Regions from separate parts of the Silvimonas iriomotensis genome, predicted to be linked through region 3. Evidence: predicted binding sites of a transcription regulator. Region 3 holds the regulator's gene; each other region holds the start of a gene.

Region 1 (5,747 bases), on a different contig from region 3:
GTTATCACGTGGTCTGGCAAGGCCGCAGCGATATCGAAGCGCACGCCAAGATTTTCATTGCGCTGAACCAGATGGGCATTGCCGGCAAGTACCAGCAAGCCGTGTTCAACGCCATCCAGCGTGACGGCATTGAACTGCGCCGCGAAGAAACCCTGTACGACTGGGTGAAGAAGCAAGGCATTGACGTGAACAAGTTCAAGGCCGCCTACACCTCATTCTCTGCTGCCGCTGAAGTGGGCAAGCTGGCGCAACTGGTGGATACCTACCATATCGATGGCGTCCCGACCTTCATCGTCAACGGCAAGTTTGTGACTGCGCCGTCCATGGTGGGCAAGGAAGACGGTACCGTGCTGACCGTGATTGACCAGCTGATCGCCAAAGAGCGCGGCAACAAGAAGCCGGCCGCTGCTACGGGCGAAACCAGGAAGAAAAAGTAAGACTGACTGCATGATGTGCCGGTTGCCCGGCACCACTGCCAAAAAAAACGCCTGGTTGCTGCCAGGCGTTTTTGTTTATGGGGATAGCGCGCAGGGGTGTCTGCTCAGGCTGGCCCCAGCCACTGCGCCAGCGGGCCGGGCAAGCTGCGGAGCAACTGGTCCCAGTCGGTCGCATCCAGCCGGTTCTTCAGATGCAGGCCCAGTTCGGTATCGCCATCAATCTGCAGACGGCGCTGGAAGAACAGCGTATCGGGGTCTGACTCTTGCCGCATCATGGCCACAAAATCGCGCCAGCCGGCGCGCAGGGTGACATCGCCCGGGCGCCGCAGGGCAATGAAGCGCTGGCCATCGTGGCCCAACGTCATCCCGATGGCGGGTTCGGTCAGGGCAATGCGAATGGCGCGGCCAGCCAGCCAGGCAAAATCTTCGTCTTGCCACAAACGCGGGGCGAGCCGGTTAAGGATGAAGGCGGCAACGCGGGCCGGCGGTGCCTCCGGCAGGCGGGGCAGGGCTTTGGCGGGGAGGGTCGTGAAAAAGCGGATCATCTGGTGCTCCCGGTGATGTGCGCCAGCCCGGCCTGGCCGTGCCAGTAGCCGTTGGAGACGCCTTCTGGCTGCCAGGCCGCAAAATCCGGCGTGACGGCGGTGCCCGCCAGCGCGGCGGCCCACGCGGCAATCCACTCGGCGGTGTACTGCGCTTGCGGGCTGATGCGCACCGCGTCTACGCCGCTGGCGGCAAGGTCCGGCAGGTCATGCCACAGGCTCTGGCAGGTGGCCGACTGGGTCTGGATGCCGTTGATACGCAAGAACGGTTGCCCGTCCCGCGTGTGTACCGGCAAGCCATCCGGGTGCTCAATGCAGCGGAATTCGCAGGCGTCCTTGTTCAGATCGAAATGGCGGGCGGTAAAGCAGCGCGCTGAAAACGCCAGCGGTGCGTGGCCATGGGCGAACACTTCGGTGGGGATGGTACAGGTGCGTTCGGCCAGCAACTGGCGTAGCGCAACGGCCGACATTTCCAGCGCCGGTACCCAGCCCACCGCGCCCATGCTGGCGTACCAGTCCAGTGTGGCGCCGTTGTAGATATTCAGATGCGGCCCGGCAATGATGGGCGCGCCGGCCTCATGGGCGACACGCACGGCGCCCATGTCGTTGGCTTCCAGGGCAAAACCGGCTTCGGCCAGTTTGCGCAGGCTGATCAGATCCCCGGCCGATTCCAGCAACGCCTGCGAACACAACACGACGGTTTTGCCAGCGGTCTTGAGGTCTTGCGCCAGCGCGATCCAGTCGGCAGTACGCAGTTCATGGCGCCGGGCGCAGACCACTTCGCCCAGGTAAATGGTGTCAACCGGCCAGTGGGCGGCGGCGGCATAGAAGTCCAGCACTTGCTGGCGCGGCCAGTAGTAGAGCAGCGGGCCAAGGGTGAGTTTCATGATTGCCTCCTTGTATGCGGCTCAGCGCCACGGACGGTGATAGGCGCCCAGCGTTTGCTGATGGCCTTCGGAAATCGCGGTCAGCTCTCTTTGCCACTCCGGGCGCACGCTGTAGCGGTCCTGGCTGGCCGCATCAATGGCGGCACGCAACACGCGGGTGACCTGGGCGGTGTAGGTGGGGCTACGCTGGCGGCCTTCGACCTTGATGGCCGCCACGCCCATGCGGATCAGCTCCGGCAGGATGGACAGCGTATTGAGGCTGGTGGGCTCTTCCAGCGCGTAATAGGTGTCGCCGGCCACATCAAACCGGCCTTTGCATAGCGTTGGATAACCGGCGGGTTCATCTTTGCCGAAGCGGTCAATCAGCATGCCGTTGAGCCGGGCATGCAGCGTGTCGCCGTGTTGATCCCAGCGCACATGCGCGGCGGGCGAACAGACGCCGTGCGTGTTGGGCGATTCCCCCGTCACCCACGATGACAGCGCGCAGCGGCCCTCGGCCATGACGCACAGACTGCCAAAGCCGAATACTTCGATCTCGACCGGGGTATGCGCGGCTACGTATTCCACTTGCGGCAAAGTCAGCACCCGCGGCAAAACCACGCGCGAAATGCCGAAGTGCTCATGCGCCAGGTTGATGGCGTCGGCGTTGGTGGCCGACCCCTGAACCGAGAGATGGCGTCGCAGCGCCGGCCAGGTACGCGCGGCGTAATCCAGCAGACCGGGATCGGCCATGATGACGGCGTCGGCGCCCAGTTCTGCGGCGCGATCAACCGCGCGGTGCCAGTGGCTGGTCTGGCCGGCTTGCGGGTAGGTATTGATGGCCACCAGCACTTCGCGCCCGTTGCGATGGGCGTAGGCCACGCCTTCGGCCAGTTGGGCGTCGGTGAAATTCAACCCGGCAAAATTGCGGGCATTGGTGGGGTCTTTGAAGCCGACGTAAACCGCGTCGGCGCCGTGATCGACGGCTTTTTTCAGCGCCGGCAAACTGCCTGCCGGGCAAACGAGATGAGGACCACGCATGATGCGCTCCGCCGAGGGTGGCAAAGCGCAGGAGCTTAGGCGCGTTGGCGCCGGTTGCTTTTAATCCAGGTCAAACCGGATTCTTGTAATCAGACCCAGGTTTGATGAGAAACAGCCCGGTGTGGCACACCGGGCTGTATTTACGCGTGCGCTCAGGCTGGCCAGCTTTGGCCGAATTCCTGCTCGAAGCGGGCTTTGACGTCGGCCAGCACCACATCGTGGTTTTGCGCGCCGCGGCGGGCAATTTTCAGGGCGCCCAGCAAAGAGGCCAGGCGGCCGGTGCTCGGCCAGTCCCAACCGTGGCTGATGCCGTACAACAGGCCGGCACGGAACGCGTCACCACAACCGGTCGGGTCGACCACCGCTTCGGCCGCAACCACCGGAATGCGGTGGATTTCGCCATTGGCGTAAATTTCAGAGCCTTCGCCACCGTAGGTCACGATCAGCGCTTTTACCTTTTTGGCCAGATCAGGAATCGATACCCCGCAACGGCGCGACATGACTTCGGCTTCGTAGTCATTCAGCGTCAGGTAGTCGGCCTGTTCGGTCATCTCCATCAGTTCGTCGCCCGAGAACAGCGGCATGCCCTGACCCGGATCGAAAATGAACGGCACGCCGGCCTCGGCCAGCTGGCGGCACCGCGCCTGCATACCCAGCTTGCCATCCGGCCCGACAATCCCCAGCTCTACCGGTACGCCGATGTCTTTGCTATTGATGAAGTGCGAGAAATTCATCGCGCCCGGGTGGAAAGCGGCGATCTGGTTATCGTCCAGGTCGGTCGTGACAAAGCATTGTGCGGTGAAGTGTTCCGGCAATTCCTTGATACCGGCGCGCGAAATGCCTTGTTGATCCAGGCGCGCGGCGTAGGGGCCGAAGTCGCTGCCCACGGTGCCCACCATCAGCGGATCGCCACCCAGGCCCTTGAGCGTGTAGGCAATGTTGCCGGCGCAGCCGCCCAGCTCACGGCGCATTTCCGGCACCAGGAAAGAGATGGAGATAATGTGCAGCTGGTCAGGCAGCAGGTGGTTCTTGAACTGGTCCTGGAACACCATGATGGTGTCGTAGGCAATGGAACCGCTGATCAGAATGGCCATGGCGTGCTCAAATAAAGTTGGATGTAAACGATGGCGGCATTATGCCACCGCCGTCTGTGCAAAAGGCTGAGCGTTGCAGCGGGTGTGCAGGAAAATGACGAACCCGCGCGCCAGCGGCGTCAGCTGGCCAGCGGCCGCACCCACTGCAATGGTTCTTTGCTGTGCATGAAGGTGGCAAAGTCATCGGCCAGGTGCTGGCCCAGATCGATGGCTTTTTTCCAGTCGCGCTCCCGCTCTGCATCACGCCCGGCGTAGCGGCCGAAGTCCTTGCGGCTGGGCACGCGGCCGTTGGGCAGCAGTTGCAGGAACTCGGCCGTGGGCGTCATCAGCAAGGTGCGGTGCAGATAACGCGGCTTGCGCCAGGGCAAGAACTGATCCAGCCAGCCGGTTGTTACGCGGTGCGAGAAATGCGGCAGCAGCAGCAAGCCTTCCGGCTGGTTGAGTGCCAGATCCATATGGTAGTCAATCAAACCGCCATCCAGATACGCGCCCGCCGGGGCGCCGGGAATGTCGCGCACGGTTTCCAGCACGCCCGGAATGGTGCCGCTGGCCAGCAAGGCGGCGGTAAAGTTGGTTTGATCCAGGGCGATGGCGGTATCGCCAAAGCCGTCATCCATAAACCGGGTGGGCGTCTGGCCGGTATGAAACACCACGCGCTGGAAATAATCTGCCATGTTGCGCCGGCCGCGGGCATTGGCCAGCACCGCGCGCCCCAGCGCCAGTTTGTCCCGGCCGCTGCCGGTGCCATCCACGCCGTTCAGGCCGCGGGCGGTCAGAATGGAAAGATGGATGCGCGGGTTGGCCAGAATCTGCGCCACGCCATCGGCACCCAGCATGCTGTCCATGATCTCTCTGGCCACGCGGGTAACTTCTGCCGGTGTCGGCTTGAGGCTGTAACGCTGCGCCAGGTAGGCGGCTTCAAAGCGATCCAGCCCGGCCAGCGGGTCTTGTACCGCAGCGGCAGCCAGACGCCAGGCACCAATCGAGGCACCCACCGCGTGCAGCGCCCGCGTGCGTTGCGGCAACCACTCGCCAAACAGCACCCGGTCCAGCCGCGCCAGCACCTGCCATTTGGGGCCGCCGGCCGCCGCGCCCAGATGCGAGAACAAATCAGCCTTGAAGCCTTCGGCCCCGATTTGCTGATACGCCTGCGGGCCGGCAGAGATCTCCAGATATTTCATCTTGTTATGCGCCGGTATCCGGTTCGCTGTTCAGGGCCACGATCTGGGCCTCGGTCAGATAACACCACTCGCCCTCGGCCAGGTTGAGCGAGGACAGCGTCAGGCCGCCAATCGCCACGCGGGTCAATGCGGCGCAATGATTGCCGGCGGCGGCCAGCATGCGTTTGACCTGATGATATTTGCCCTGGTCGAGCATGATTTCCAGATGCAGCGGATCAACCAGCCTGGCCGAAAGCGCCGCAATCGGTGCGGGTTCATCATGCAGTTGCACGCCGCTTTGCAGTTCGTCCGCCAGCGCCTGGGTGGCGGGCTCGGCCAGCGTTGCCAGGTAGGTCTTGGGCTGATGGTGGCGCGGGTGCGATTGCGCATGAATGAACGCGCCGTCATCGGACAGCAGGATCAGGCCGGTGGTGTCATGATCCAGCCGGCCGACGGGCTGCACGTCGCGCCAGCGCAGGGGCTCGGGCAGCAGCGTCAGAATGCCGGGGTGATGGCTGGGCTTGCGCGAGCACTCGTAGTTGGGCGGCTTGTTGAGCGCCGCATACACTTGCGCGCGGTAAGGCCAGTCTTCCTCGCCGAACAAGGT
Region 2 (5,747 bases), 410 kb from region 3:
CGGTGGTGCAATTTCGCCCACCTTTTTCAGCTCGATGGTTTCCATGGTTGTGTTCTGCCAGTGGTATCAATGAAAACGGACCGGCAAGCATGGGCTCCACCGGTCCGTCATGGGTCTCATGCTGCCGGCATTGCCGACGCACATTGAGAGTATCAGACTTTTTTCAGATTTTTTCGTGGAAAGTGCGGCTGATCACGTCCAGTTGCTGCTCACGGGTGAGCTTGACGAAATTGACCGCATAACCCGAAACGCGCACCGTCAGTTGCGGATACTTGTCCGGATGTTCCATCGCGTCTTCCAGCATTTCGCGGTTGAGCACGTTCATGTTCAGATGAAACAGTTGAGCCATGATGATTACCTTGTTACTTGTGTTGCGGGACGGGTAGCGCCGCAGCGCCACCCGTGGTCTTGCACTTAGACGCGATCGTGGAAAGTACGGCTGATCACATCCAGTTGTTGCTCGCGGGTCAGCTTCACGAAGTTCACGGCGTAACCGGATACACGCACCGTCAGTTGCGGGTAGTTTTCCGGATGCTCCATGGCGTCTTTGAGCGTGTCGCGGTTCAGCACGTTCATGTTCAGATGGAACAGCTGATCCATCGCGGTTTCCACGGCTTCGGTCGCCTTGCAGGCAGAACCGCCGCCTTCACCGTGCGGGCCGAACAGACCGTCAATGGACGCGGCCAGCGTACGCACACGATCTTTCTGGTTGTGACCCAGCGAATCAGGTGTCATCGAGGCAGTCCAGGAGATCCCGTCCAGCGCGGCTTCGTACGGAATCTTGGAGACCGAGAAACCGGCGGCGATAAAGCCGTTTTCATCACGACCGTTCATGGGGTTGGCACCCGGAGAGAACGGGGCACCAGCGCGGCGGCCGTCCGGGGTATTACCGGTCTTCTTGCCGTACACCACGTTGGAGGTAATGGTCAGCACGGACTGGGTCGGCATCGAATTGCGATAGAACGCCGGTTGCGCCTTGATCTTGCCCATCATGGCTTCGGTGATCCAGACGGCGATGTCATCAACACGGTCGTCGTTGTTGCCATAAGCCGGGTAGCTGCCTTCGATCTTGTAATCGACAGCCAGACCTTGCTCGTTGCGGATCACGTGAACCTTGGCGTGCTTGATGGCAGACAGCGAATCAGCAGCGACCGACAGACCGGCGATACCGCAAGCCATGGTGCGCAAGATGTCGCGGTCATGCAGGGCCATTTCGATACGTTCGTAGGCGTACTTGTCGTGCATGTAGTGAATGCAGTTGAGCGCCGTGACATAGGTCTTGGCCAGCCAGTCGAGCATCTTGTCGTACTTGGCCACGACTTCGTCGTAGTTCAGCACATCGCCCGTGATCGGCTCAAAGCCCTTGGCCACAACCTTGCCGCTCTTTTCGTCCACGCCGCCGTTGATGGCGTACAGCATGGCCTTGGCCACGTTCACGCGGGCGCCGAAGAACTGCATTTGCTTGCCGACGGCCATGGCGGACACACAACATGCAATCGCGTAGTCATCGCCCCATTCAGGACGCATCAGGTCGTCGTTTTCGTACTGGATGGCCGAGGTGTCGATCGAGACCTTGGCGCAGAATTCCTTGAAGCCTTGCGGGAAGGCGGTAGACCACAGCACGGTCAGGTTGGGTTCCGGTGCCGGGCCCAGGTTGTACAGGGTATGCAGCACGCGGAAGCTGGACTTGGTCACCAGGGAACGGCCATCTTTGCCGACGCCACCGATGGATTCAGTCACCCAGGTTGGGTCGCCAGAGAACAGTTCGTCGTATTCCGGGGTCCGCAGGAAACGCACGATACGCAGCTTCATGACCATGTGGTCGATCATTTCCTGCGCTTCGGCTTCGGTAATGCGGCCTTCCTTGATATCGCGCTCGATATACACGTCAAGGAAAGTGGAGGTACGGCCAATCGACATGGCGGCGCCGTTTTGTTCTTTCACGGCAGCCAGGTAACCCAGGTACAGCCATTGAATGGCTTCCTGTGCGGTCTGGGCCGGACGGGCAAGGTCAAAGCCGTAGGACTTGCCCATTTGCTTGAGTTCGCCCAGCGCCTTGATCTGTTCGGACAATTCTTCACGCAGACGGATCACGTCTTCGGTGAACGCGACATCGTCCAGTTCGGCTTTTTCGCGTTTCTTGTCGGCAATCAGGAAATCCACACCATACAGGGCCACGCGGCGATAATCGCCAATGATACGGCCGCGGCCATAGGCATCCGGCAGGCCGGTAATCACGCCAGACTTGCGGCAGGCCAGGATTTCCGGCGTATAGGCGTCAAACACGCCCATATTGTGGTCTTTGCGGTATTTGGTGAAAATCTCGCTAATCAGCGGCGATTCTTCAAAGTGGTAAGCCGCCAGCGAGTTTTGCACCATGCGCAAACCGCCGTTCGGCATGATGGCGCGACGCAGCGGGGCATCGGTCTGCAGGCCGACGATGGTTTCCAGCTCTTTGTTGATATAACCCGGGGCATGGGCCGTAATGGAAGAACCCACCTGAGCGGAGACTTCCAGCACGCCACGTTTGCGTTCTTCTTTCAGAAGGACGGAGAGTTCTTCCCACAGTTGGGTGGTGCGCTCGGTCGGTCCGGCAAGGAAGCTGTCATCACCTTCGTACGGGGTATAGTTTTCCTGGATGAAATCGCGTACGGCGACTTTCTTCTGCCACTCGCCGGCGGTGAAACCACGCCATGCATCAAGTTGCAGGTTAACTTCCGGTGCGTTCATGGTGATGCTCCTTGGTGACTGCCTGTTTGACAATTGACCTACACAGTTCCCTCTGGGTTCGCCACAGGGATTTGATGCAAATAGAATAGCACCGCGCTGCCCGCGAAGCCTGGCAAATATCTACACGGATCAATAACTTATGTCTTGTGAAAATATTTGATCCAGATCAAAATTTCGGCTTGGGGTTTGATGCAGAATAGATAAATCTGTAGTTTTACTTCGTAGTATTTCTGCGGGAATACGCTGACTTGCTATTACGCCTCTCTAAGGCTTGATCAGATTGGATAAATTGCAAGCGCAATAAAAAAAGCACCGGATGGCCGGTGCTTTTTTTGTTTCTGGCAGAACAGATGGATCAGAGCGTAACCGCGTGCTCACGGGTCTCGTGAAACACGATCTCCGGCCAGCGTTCCTGGGTCAGTTCCAGGTTGACGCGGCTGGTCGCCAGATAGGCCAGGCTGTCGGCGGCGTCACGCGCCAGGTTGTTTTCCAGGGCGCGTTCAAACTCGGCCAGGCGCTTGGCATCCGGGCAGGAGGCCCAGCGGGCGGTGTAGATCGTGATGGGTTCGAAGATGGCATCCACGCCATATTCATTGGCCAGGCGGCTGGCCACCACTTCAAACTGCAGCACGCCCACCGCGCCCAGGATCAGGTCCGCGCCATTGAGCGGCTTGAACACCTGAACGGCACCTTCTTCACCCAGCTGTTGCAGACCTTTTTGCAGTTGCTTGATCTTGAGCGGGTTGCGGATACGCACCACCCGGAACATTTCCGGCGCGAAGTAGGGAATCCCGGTAAAGGCCAGCGCTTCGCCTTCAGAGAAAGAGTCACCGATCTGGATATTGCCGTGGTTGGGCAGGCCGATGATATCGCCGGCAAAGGCTTCTTCCACTTGTTCACGGCCCTGCGCCATAAAGGTCACCACCGAGTTGGCGGCGATATCGCGGCCCAGACGCAGGTGCTTGAACTTCATGCCGCGTTCAAAGTGCCCGGAGCAGATGCGCAAGAACGCAATGCGGTCACGGTGCTTTGGGTCCATGTTCGCTTGAATCTTGAACACGAAAGCCGAGAACTTGGCCTCTGACGGTGCCACGGAGCGCAGCGTGGCGTCACGCTCGGCCGGTGCCGGCGCCCAGTCGACCAGCGCATTCAGGATTTCGCGCACGCCAAAGTTGTTGATGGCCGAGCCAAAGAACACGGGGGTCAGCGTGCCGGCCAGGAAGTCTTCCAGGCTGAACGGGTGCGAGGCACCGCGGACCAGTTCCAGTTCCATGCGTGTCTGTTCGATTTCCAGCGGGAACAGTTCATCCAGCCGCGGGTTGTCCAGACCGTCGATAACTTCGGTGACATCGCTGTCGCGCTCGCTACCGGCGGTGAACAGCAACACCTGATCGTTCAGGATGTGGTACACGCCGCGGAAGGTCTTGCCCATGCCGATGGGCCAGGTGACCGGCGCGCAGCGGATCTTGAGTACGGATTCGACTTCGTCCAGCAGTTCCAGGCTGTCGCGCACTTCCCGGTCGTACTTGTTCATGAACGTGACGATGGGGGTATGGCGCAAGCGGCAGACGTTCAGCAGCTTGATGGTCTGGTCTTCCACGCCCTTGGCCGCATCGATCACCATCAGCGCCGAGTCCACGGCGGTCAGCACGCGGTAGGTATCTTCAGAGAAGTCCTGGTGGCCCGGGGTGTCGAGCAGGTTGACCACGTGTTCGCGGTAATCAAACTGCATGACGGAAGAGGCGACCGAAATGCCGCGCTGCTTTTCGATATCCATCCAGTCAGAGGTGGCGAACTTGCCGCCTTTTTTCCCTTTGACGGTACCGGCCATCTGAATGGCGCCCGAGAACAGCAGCAGCTTTTCAGTCAGCGTGGTTTTACCGGCATCAGGGTGAGAGATGATGGCGAAAGTGCGGCGGCGCGCTACTTCGCGGGCGATATCGGGCATGGTCTGCAAGGTGGAGAAGCGAAACCGTGCATTCTACTGCAAACGCCCCGTCAGGGCTAACCGGCGGCGGCAGTGACCAGTTGCGGCTCGGTTTGCAGCAGCACGGTAAAGATGGCGCCGCCGTCCGGGTGATTACCGGCAGTCACCGTGCCACCGTGGTCTTCCATGATCTGCTTGCTGATCGCCAGCCCCAGCCCGGTGCCGCCGGCTTCAGCGCGCACCCGTGTGCTCTGGATGAATTTGTCGAAGATGGATTCCAGTTCGCCCTCCGGAATACCCGGACCATGATCCCGCACCGTCAGCCCGACGGCCGACGCGCCGTTGCCCAGCGTGGCTTCACCCAGGAAGCGCACTTCAATGACCCCGCCGGCCGGGCTGAACTTGATGGCGTTGGACAACAGATTGACCACCACCTGCATCAACCGGGCCTGGTCGAACACCGCATACAGGGCTGGCGTGTCTTCTTCGATATCCAGCCGCAGGTTTTGCGAGCTCAACAGCGGTGCAATTTCTGCCGCCGCGCCTTGCACGGCCACTTGCAGGCAATGGCGAGACTTGTCGTACCGCATCTTGTTGGCTTCAAGGCGCGACATGTCCAGCAAGTCATTCAACAGCACCAGCAAGCGGTTGCCGCTGGAGTGAATCCGTTCAAAGTACCGTGCCAGCGCGCCTGGCTCGCCGCGCTGAGCCTTGGAGATCCCCATTTCCGAGAAGCTCAGAATGGCGTGCATGGGTGTACGCAGTTCATGCGACATGTTGGCGAGGAACGCCGACTTGGAAATATTGGCTTCTTCTGCCGAGTCCTTGGCTTCAACCAGGCGTCGCTCGATGTCTTTCAGGTGCGAGATATTGGTCAGGAACGCAAAGGCGTATTCCAGCCGGTGCTGGTCATCCAGAATGGCGGCAGAGCTGACGAGGAAAGGCAGCGGTTCGCCATTGCCATCAATCAGGGTGACTTCAGAAAGGCGGTTCTCGTTGCTGGTTTCAGTCGAGAGCGTGGCGGGGAAAATCCGGTCTGCCGGTTCGCCCCAGATTGCCGACGGTTGTTCGCCAATCAGGTCTTCGCGCC
Region 3 (5,747 bases):
CGGTAATGCCCAGCGAATAGGCCACCAGCGAACCCGCGCCCGACCCCCGGCCCGGCCCGACCGGGCAGCCGTTGTGCTTGGCCCAGACGATAAAGTCCGCCACGATCAGAAAGTAGCCCGGGAAGCCCATCTGGATGATGGTATCGGTCTCGAACTTGAGGCGTTCCTGGTAGCGCGGGCGTTCGGCGTCGCGTCTGGCTTCGTCCGGGTACAACTGCGCCAGACGCATTTCCAGGCCGTCCTTGGCCTGATGCACCAGGAAGTCATCCAGCGTCATGCCATCGGGCGTCGGGAACAGCGGCAGGAAGTTCTTGCCCAGCACGATATTCACGTTGCAGCGCTGCGCCAGCGTGACCGTGTTGGCCAGCGCCTCGGGGAGGTCGGCAAACAGCGCCTGCATTTCGTCAGGCGTCTTGAAATACTGTTCTTCGGTGAAGTTGCGCGGCCGGCGCTTGTCGGCCATCACGTAGCCTTCAGAAATACATGTACGGGCTTCGTGCGCCTTGAAGTCGTCCGGGTCCATGAACTGGATGGGGTGTGTCGCAACAACTGGCAAATCCAGTTCGGACGCGATATCCAGATGACCCTGCACCGACGCTTCGCACTCCGGGCGGCCGCTGCGTTGCAGTTCCAGATAGAACGCACCAGGAAAGTGATCGTGCCACCAGCGGGCCAGTTCAATGGCGCCGGCCATGTTGCCATTCAGGATGGCCTGGCCGATTTCGCCCTGGTGCGCGCCAGACAGGCACATCAAGCCCGTGTTGTCGCCGCTGTCCAGCCATTCTTTTTTCAGTTCAGCGCGGCCACGATACTGGTTTTCCAGGTAGGCGCGGGTGAGGAGTTCGCACAGACGGCCGTAACCGTCACGGTTGCGGGCAACAAACAACACGCGCGTGGGTTTGTCGCGATCATCATGGTTCTCTATCCAGCAATCCAGCGCGACGATGGGCTTCAGGCCGGTGTTGCGGCAGGCTTTGTACAGCTTGACCATGCCAAACAGGTTCATCAGATCCGAAACAGCCAGGGCTGGCATGCCCAGCTTTTTGGCCTGGCTGACCGCATCGTCAATACGGACAATGCCGTCGGTCACAGAGAATTCGGAGTGAAGGCGGAGATGGATAAAGGCAGGGGTATTCATCCGCAAATTCTATCACTGCTAATCAAGACAGAGGCAGGCGCGCGTTGAACAGTGTGGGCGGACTAACTTGCATTTGTAATAAATTCCAGGTTAAGGTGTTGATTCCTATAGAGGAGTCTTCAGCCTTATGGATGCAAGTGCAGTCAGCAGTCAAAGCAACGCGGTGAATCAGAGCATGAACCAGCTCAACGCCACGGTGCTGCAACCCGCCGCCAACGCCAATTCGATCAACGTGGCCGTCATGAAAAAAGCCAATGACGCGCAAGCTTCTGCGGCCCTTAGCCTGTTGCAGGCGCTGCCGCCAGTGCCGCAGTACAACAATCCGTCCAACCTGGGTAACAGCGTGGACGTCAAAGCGTAAAGCCTGCAAATCAAACAACTGTTTGATCCTGTTTATAAAAAAACGACCGTCAGGTCGTTTTTTTTCGTGCTGGATTTTTCTGATGCATTGCACAAAATAAGGTTGACATATGAATGCATTCTGCCAGAATGCCCTCAAATGTTGCATTGCACAACCACTTAGGAAAAATCATGACGCTTGGTACCAACCGTTTCGCCGAAGAGTTTTCCCGCGCTCAACAAGTCGGGATCGAACAGTCTCTGGGTTTTGCCCGTACCGTCCTGACCGGTACAGAGCGCCTCTGGGCGGTGCAACTGGGTTTTGCCCGTGCACTGTTGTCTGACAACGAGCACGCTGCCAAGTCCCTTGCTGGTGCCAAGGACGCGAATGAAGCGCTGGCCGTTCAGCGCGAACTGGTCGAACCCGTGACCGAAAAAACCACCGCCGCCTGGCGCGAAGCCGTGGGCATTGCCCATGCCACCCAGAAAGAACTGGGTGAACTGGTGGAAAAACATCTGAAGCAAACCAGCGAAGAAGTACTGGCTGGTCTGGACAAGCTGGCTGAACAATATCCGGCCGGTGCCGCAGGTGTGAAGAGCCTGCGTCAAGGCGTGGCCACCACGTTTGATGTGTACGATTCCGCGATCGCCGCAACCCGCAAGCAAAGCGAAGAGTGGCTGGCTGCGACCGTGCAGAACATCAACAAGGCCAGCTCTACCGCTGCAGCCAATCGCCGCAAGGCCGCTGCTGCCTGACCTGTTTACTAGCGCATATCTGCCGATTGCGTTAACGGCCCCTTCATAAGGGGCCGTTTTTTATTTGGGCCGACACTGTGTGAGTCAGGGTTTGGGGTTGACCGCCTGCGCGGCCAGGAACCAGTTGGCCAGTTGGCGGGCCGGGGATTCACGGGTCAGCGGGTTGAGTAGCAGGGCGCATTGATCGGCAAACCAGGGCTGGAACGGCCCGGTATCAATGGCCAGATAGCTGCGGGCATCGTCTTGCAGGTGCGTCAGGCTGTGGTCGATCAGCGTTTGCCAGGATTGCAGATCAAACGAACTGGCACCCGGTTGCTGCAAGGCATGCAGCAACCATTGCCAGACAGATTCAGACTGCGCCAGCCAGCCGCTGGCAATGCTGTTCAGAAAAGCACCGGCCCCAGGGCCGCCGGCGTGAAGCCAGGCTTTGGGAAACGGCGGCGCCAGCGCATCCAGTACCGGCGTGGCCAGGGCGAAATCATCATGGTTGCCACCCGCGGCAACCATCCAGCCCATGGTTTTACCAAACGGATTGTGCAGATTGACCGCCAGGTCCAGAAGGCGCCAGCCACCTTGCCGGGCAACGGCCAAGTGTTGCTGGTAAGCAGCCATATTGCCCGGATTGATCAGCACCAGCGTGCTGTCTGCCGTGGGGGCGGGCGGAAGCGCTGCCGCCGCCTCCGCCGGGAATACAGGCAGCCCCAGCCCGGCCTGTCCCAGGCGTTCAAGTACGGCAGAGGCTTGTGCGGCAGGGGCAATCAGGCAGAGCTGGGCGATCATGGGGGCGCGGGGTCAGTTGCCCTGGCAGCTATTCATCAACTGCTTCAGGCCTTCGATGTCTTTGAGTTCAATCAAACGGTTCTGTACCCGCAGTAAACCCTGGTCCTGGAAGCGTGACAAGGTGCGGCTGACGGTTTCCAGTTTCAGGCCCAGATAGCTGCCGATTTCTTCACGCGTCATGCGCAAATGAAAACTGTGCTGCGAGTAACCGCGCAAGGCAAAACGTTGTGACAGGTTCAGCAGGAATGCCGCAATGCGCTCCTCAGCCTTCATGTTGCCCAGCAACAGCATGACGCCATGATCGCGGACGATCTCGCGGCTCATCAGGCGGTACAGGTGGCGCTGCAGCGAGGGAATGCGGCGCGACATGTTTTCCATTTCATTGAATGGCAACTCGCACACTTCGCTGTCTTCCAGTGCCACCGCATCGCAGGTGTGGTGCTCGGTGCTGATGGCATCCATGCCGATCAGTTCACCGTTCATGTGAAAGCCCGTGACCTGCTCCCGGCCATCTTCAGAGACAACACTGGTCTTGAAAAAACCCAGGCGCACAGCGTAAAGCGAGTGAAACGGTTCGCCGGCCCGATAGAGCGCTTCGCCCCGCTTGATCGGGCGGCCCTGGCTGACAAGCTGGTCGACCTGACGCATTTCATCGGGAGAGAGCCCGACAGGCAGGCACAGTTCGCGCAGGCTGCAACTGGAGCAGGCATGGCGCAATTGCTTGAGACCGGTTTCACGTAACTGGATAGGTGAGAGCATGGTTGTTTTTCCACTTGGACTTCAGATAATTGCCTGCAGGCCAGAGCCAAAGTCACGGTTGGGGCTGGTCTGTCAGAAACGGTCGGTCGCTGAGGGCATCTATTAATTACATGTGCGAAGTAGATGCGAGCATCATGCGATTTGCTTTGATCTGTATCAAGTAAATATCTCCAGGGTGGAGGCAAACTGTTTACCCTGAATTTTCAGGGCAGGACAAATGCATACAGCCGCCTACATCCAGCAAGTCGAGTTCGATCGCCCCCTTGTCGAACGCTACGATGGCCAGGGGCCTCGCTACACCTCATATCCCACTGCTGACCGCTTTGGTCCGCTGAGTGTCGACGCCTATGCCGCGTCGCTGCAGCAGTCCCGCGTGGGGGAGGCAGACCGCCCGGCATCGCTGTATTTTCATCTGCCTTTTTGCAATACCGTCTGCTACTACTGCGCCTGTAACAAGATCATCACCAAAAATGAAAGCAGGGCAGTTGAATATGTCGAATATCTTAAAAAAGAAATTCGGCTGCTGGCAAATATATTGCCATATACCATGAAGGTTGGCCAGATTCATTTTGGCGGTGGTACACCTACTTTTTTGCCGGAAGCACAACTTGCCGATTTGATTTCAGAAATCAATAAGAATTTCCATATTTTGCCAAATGGCGAATATTCGATCGAAATTGATCCGCGCAAATTGCAGCCCGCCAAAATCAGCCTCCTGGCCCAGGCCGGTTTTAACCGCATGAGTGTTGGCGTGCAGGATTTTGACGAGCGCGTGCAGCGCGCCGTGAACCGCGTGCAGAGCGAAGCGCAAACCCGTATGGTGATCGACGCCGCGCGCAGCATGGGTTTCCGCTCGGTCAGCATTGATCTGATCTACGGCTTGCCGTTCCAGTCGGTGCAAAGTGTGTTGCGCACAATCGACCGGGTTCTGGCAATCAGGCCAGACCGACTTGCGCTTTATAATTATGCGCATTTGCCTGAAAGATTCAAAACACAACGGCAAATGGATGCCAGTGCATTGCCGGGGGCATCAGAAAAACTCGATATCCTGCAATCTGCAATTGAGCGGCTTACCGAGGCCGGATATGTCTATATCGGTATGGATCATTTTGCATTGCCGGATGATGATCTGGCCGTAGCGCAAAGGCGTGGCACTTTGCAGCGCAATTTCCAGGGTTATTCAACCTGGGCGGAATCTGATTTATTGGCATTTGGCGTTTCCGGTATTGGCAAAGTGGGCGCCGGTTATTTCCAGAACGCCAAAGAGATCGAACAGTACTACGCCATGCTGGATGAAGACATCCTGCCCATCGTGCGGGGGTACGAGCTGAACCGCGATGATCTGTTGCGGCGATCGGTCATTCAGGGGCTGATGTGTCGCTTCAATCTGGACTTCGGGCAGGTCGAAACCGCCTGGCTGGTGGATTTCAAAACCTACTTTGCGCCTGAACTGGCGGTGCTGGACGCCATGATGCGCGATGACTTGCTGATCATTTCGCCCGAAGGCATCGAGGTTACGCCCAAGGGACGCATGCTGATCCGCTCCATTGCTATGGTGTTTGATCGCCACTTGCGTGAGAAAACTACCGCCGCGCGCTACTCCCGCCTTGTCTGATGCATTGATCTGCCAGGTTTTGCGGTAAGCTTGCCGCTTGTCTGTCGCCGTTCTGGTGGCTGGGTCTGGCGTGCTTTTCCTAGCGGGATCATCCTTGCACGACTTCGACGTTTTTGCGTTCTTGCTGGCAGGCTTTCTGGGCGGCGGACATTGCTTTGGCATGTGCGGCGGCGTCGTTGCCGCGTTCAGCTTGCAATTGCCACCCGGCCCGCGCCTGCGTTATCACCTGGGTTTCAATCTTGGCCGCCTTGCCGGCTATACGCTCATCGGCGCGCTGGCCGGGGCGCTTGGCGCGCTGCCGTTTCTTGTTTCCCTGCAGTCCATCAAGCTGGTGCTCTATGTGCTGGCCAACCTGTTGCT

What was found. The regulator FNR, encoded in region 3, switches genes on or off when oxygen is low (the NO sensors DNR and NnrR bind a similar motif). The targets are predictions, from matches to a motif close to TTGATNNNNATCAA.
Region 1: the regulator FNR is predicted to act here: its motif matches at 2,947-2,960, upstream of ubiU (ubiquinone anaerobic biosynthesis protein UbiU).
Region 2: the regulator FNR is predicted to act here: its motif matches at 2,887-2,900, upstream of pflB (formate C-acetyltransferase).

The regions. Positions count from the first base shown of each region.
Region 1 covers NZ_BMLX01000007.1:108,381-114,127, reverse strand. Annotated here, with positions in the region: gene IEX57_RS18665 (thiol:disulfide interchange protein DsbA/DsbL) at 1-437, shown strand, start outside; gene ubiT (ubiquinone anaerobic biosynthesis accessory factor UbiT) at 542-982, opposite strand; gene IEX57_RS18655 (U32 family peptidase) at 979-1,866, opposite strand; gene ubiU (ubiquinone anaerobic biosynthesis protein UbiU) at 1,888-2,889, opposite strand; gene IEX57_RS18645 (carbohydrate kinase family protein) at 3,039-3,980, opposite strand; gene IEX57_RS18640 (hypothetical protein) at 4,100-5,161, opposite strand; gene IEX57_RS18635 (pseudouridine synthase) at 5,166-5,747, opposite strand, start outside.
Region 2 covers NZ_BMLX01000001.1:721,711-727,457, forward strand. Annotated here, with positions in the region: gene pflA (pyruvate formate-lyase-activating protein) at 1-45, opposite strand, end outside; gene IEX57_RS03250 (glycine radical domain-containing protein) at 164-400, opposite strand; gene pflB (formate C-acetyltransferase) at 415-2,730, opposite strand; gene IEX57_RS03260 (peptide chain release factor 3) at 3,086-4,678, opposite strand; gene IEX57_RS03265 (PAS domain S-box protein) at 4,735-5,747, opposite strand, start outside.
Region 3 covers NZ_BMLX01000001.1:1,129,383-1,135,129, reverse strand. Annotated here, with positions in the region: gene dnaE (DNA polymerase III subunit alpha) at 1-1,138, opposite strand, end outside; gene IEX57_RS05005 (putative motility protein) at 1,266-1,499, shown strand; gene IEX57_RS05000 (phasin family protein) at 1,670-2,233, shown strand; gene IEX57_RS04995 (hypothetical protein) at 2,318-3,013, opposite strand; gene fnr (fumarate/nitrate reduction transcriptional regulator Fnr) at 3,026-3,772, opposite strand; gene hemN (oxygen-independent coproporphyrinogen III oxidase) at 3,990-5,387, shown strand; gene IEX57_RS04980 (sulfite exporter TauE/SafE family protein) at 5,425-5,747, shown strand, end outside.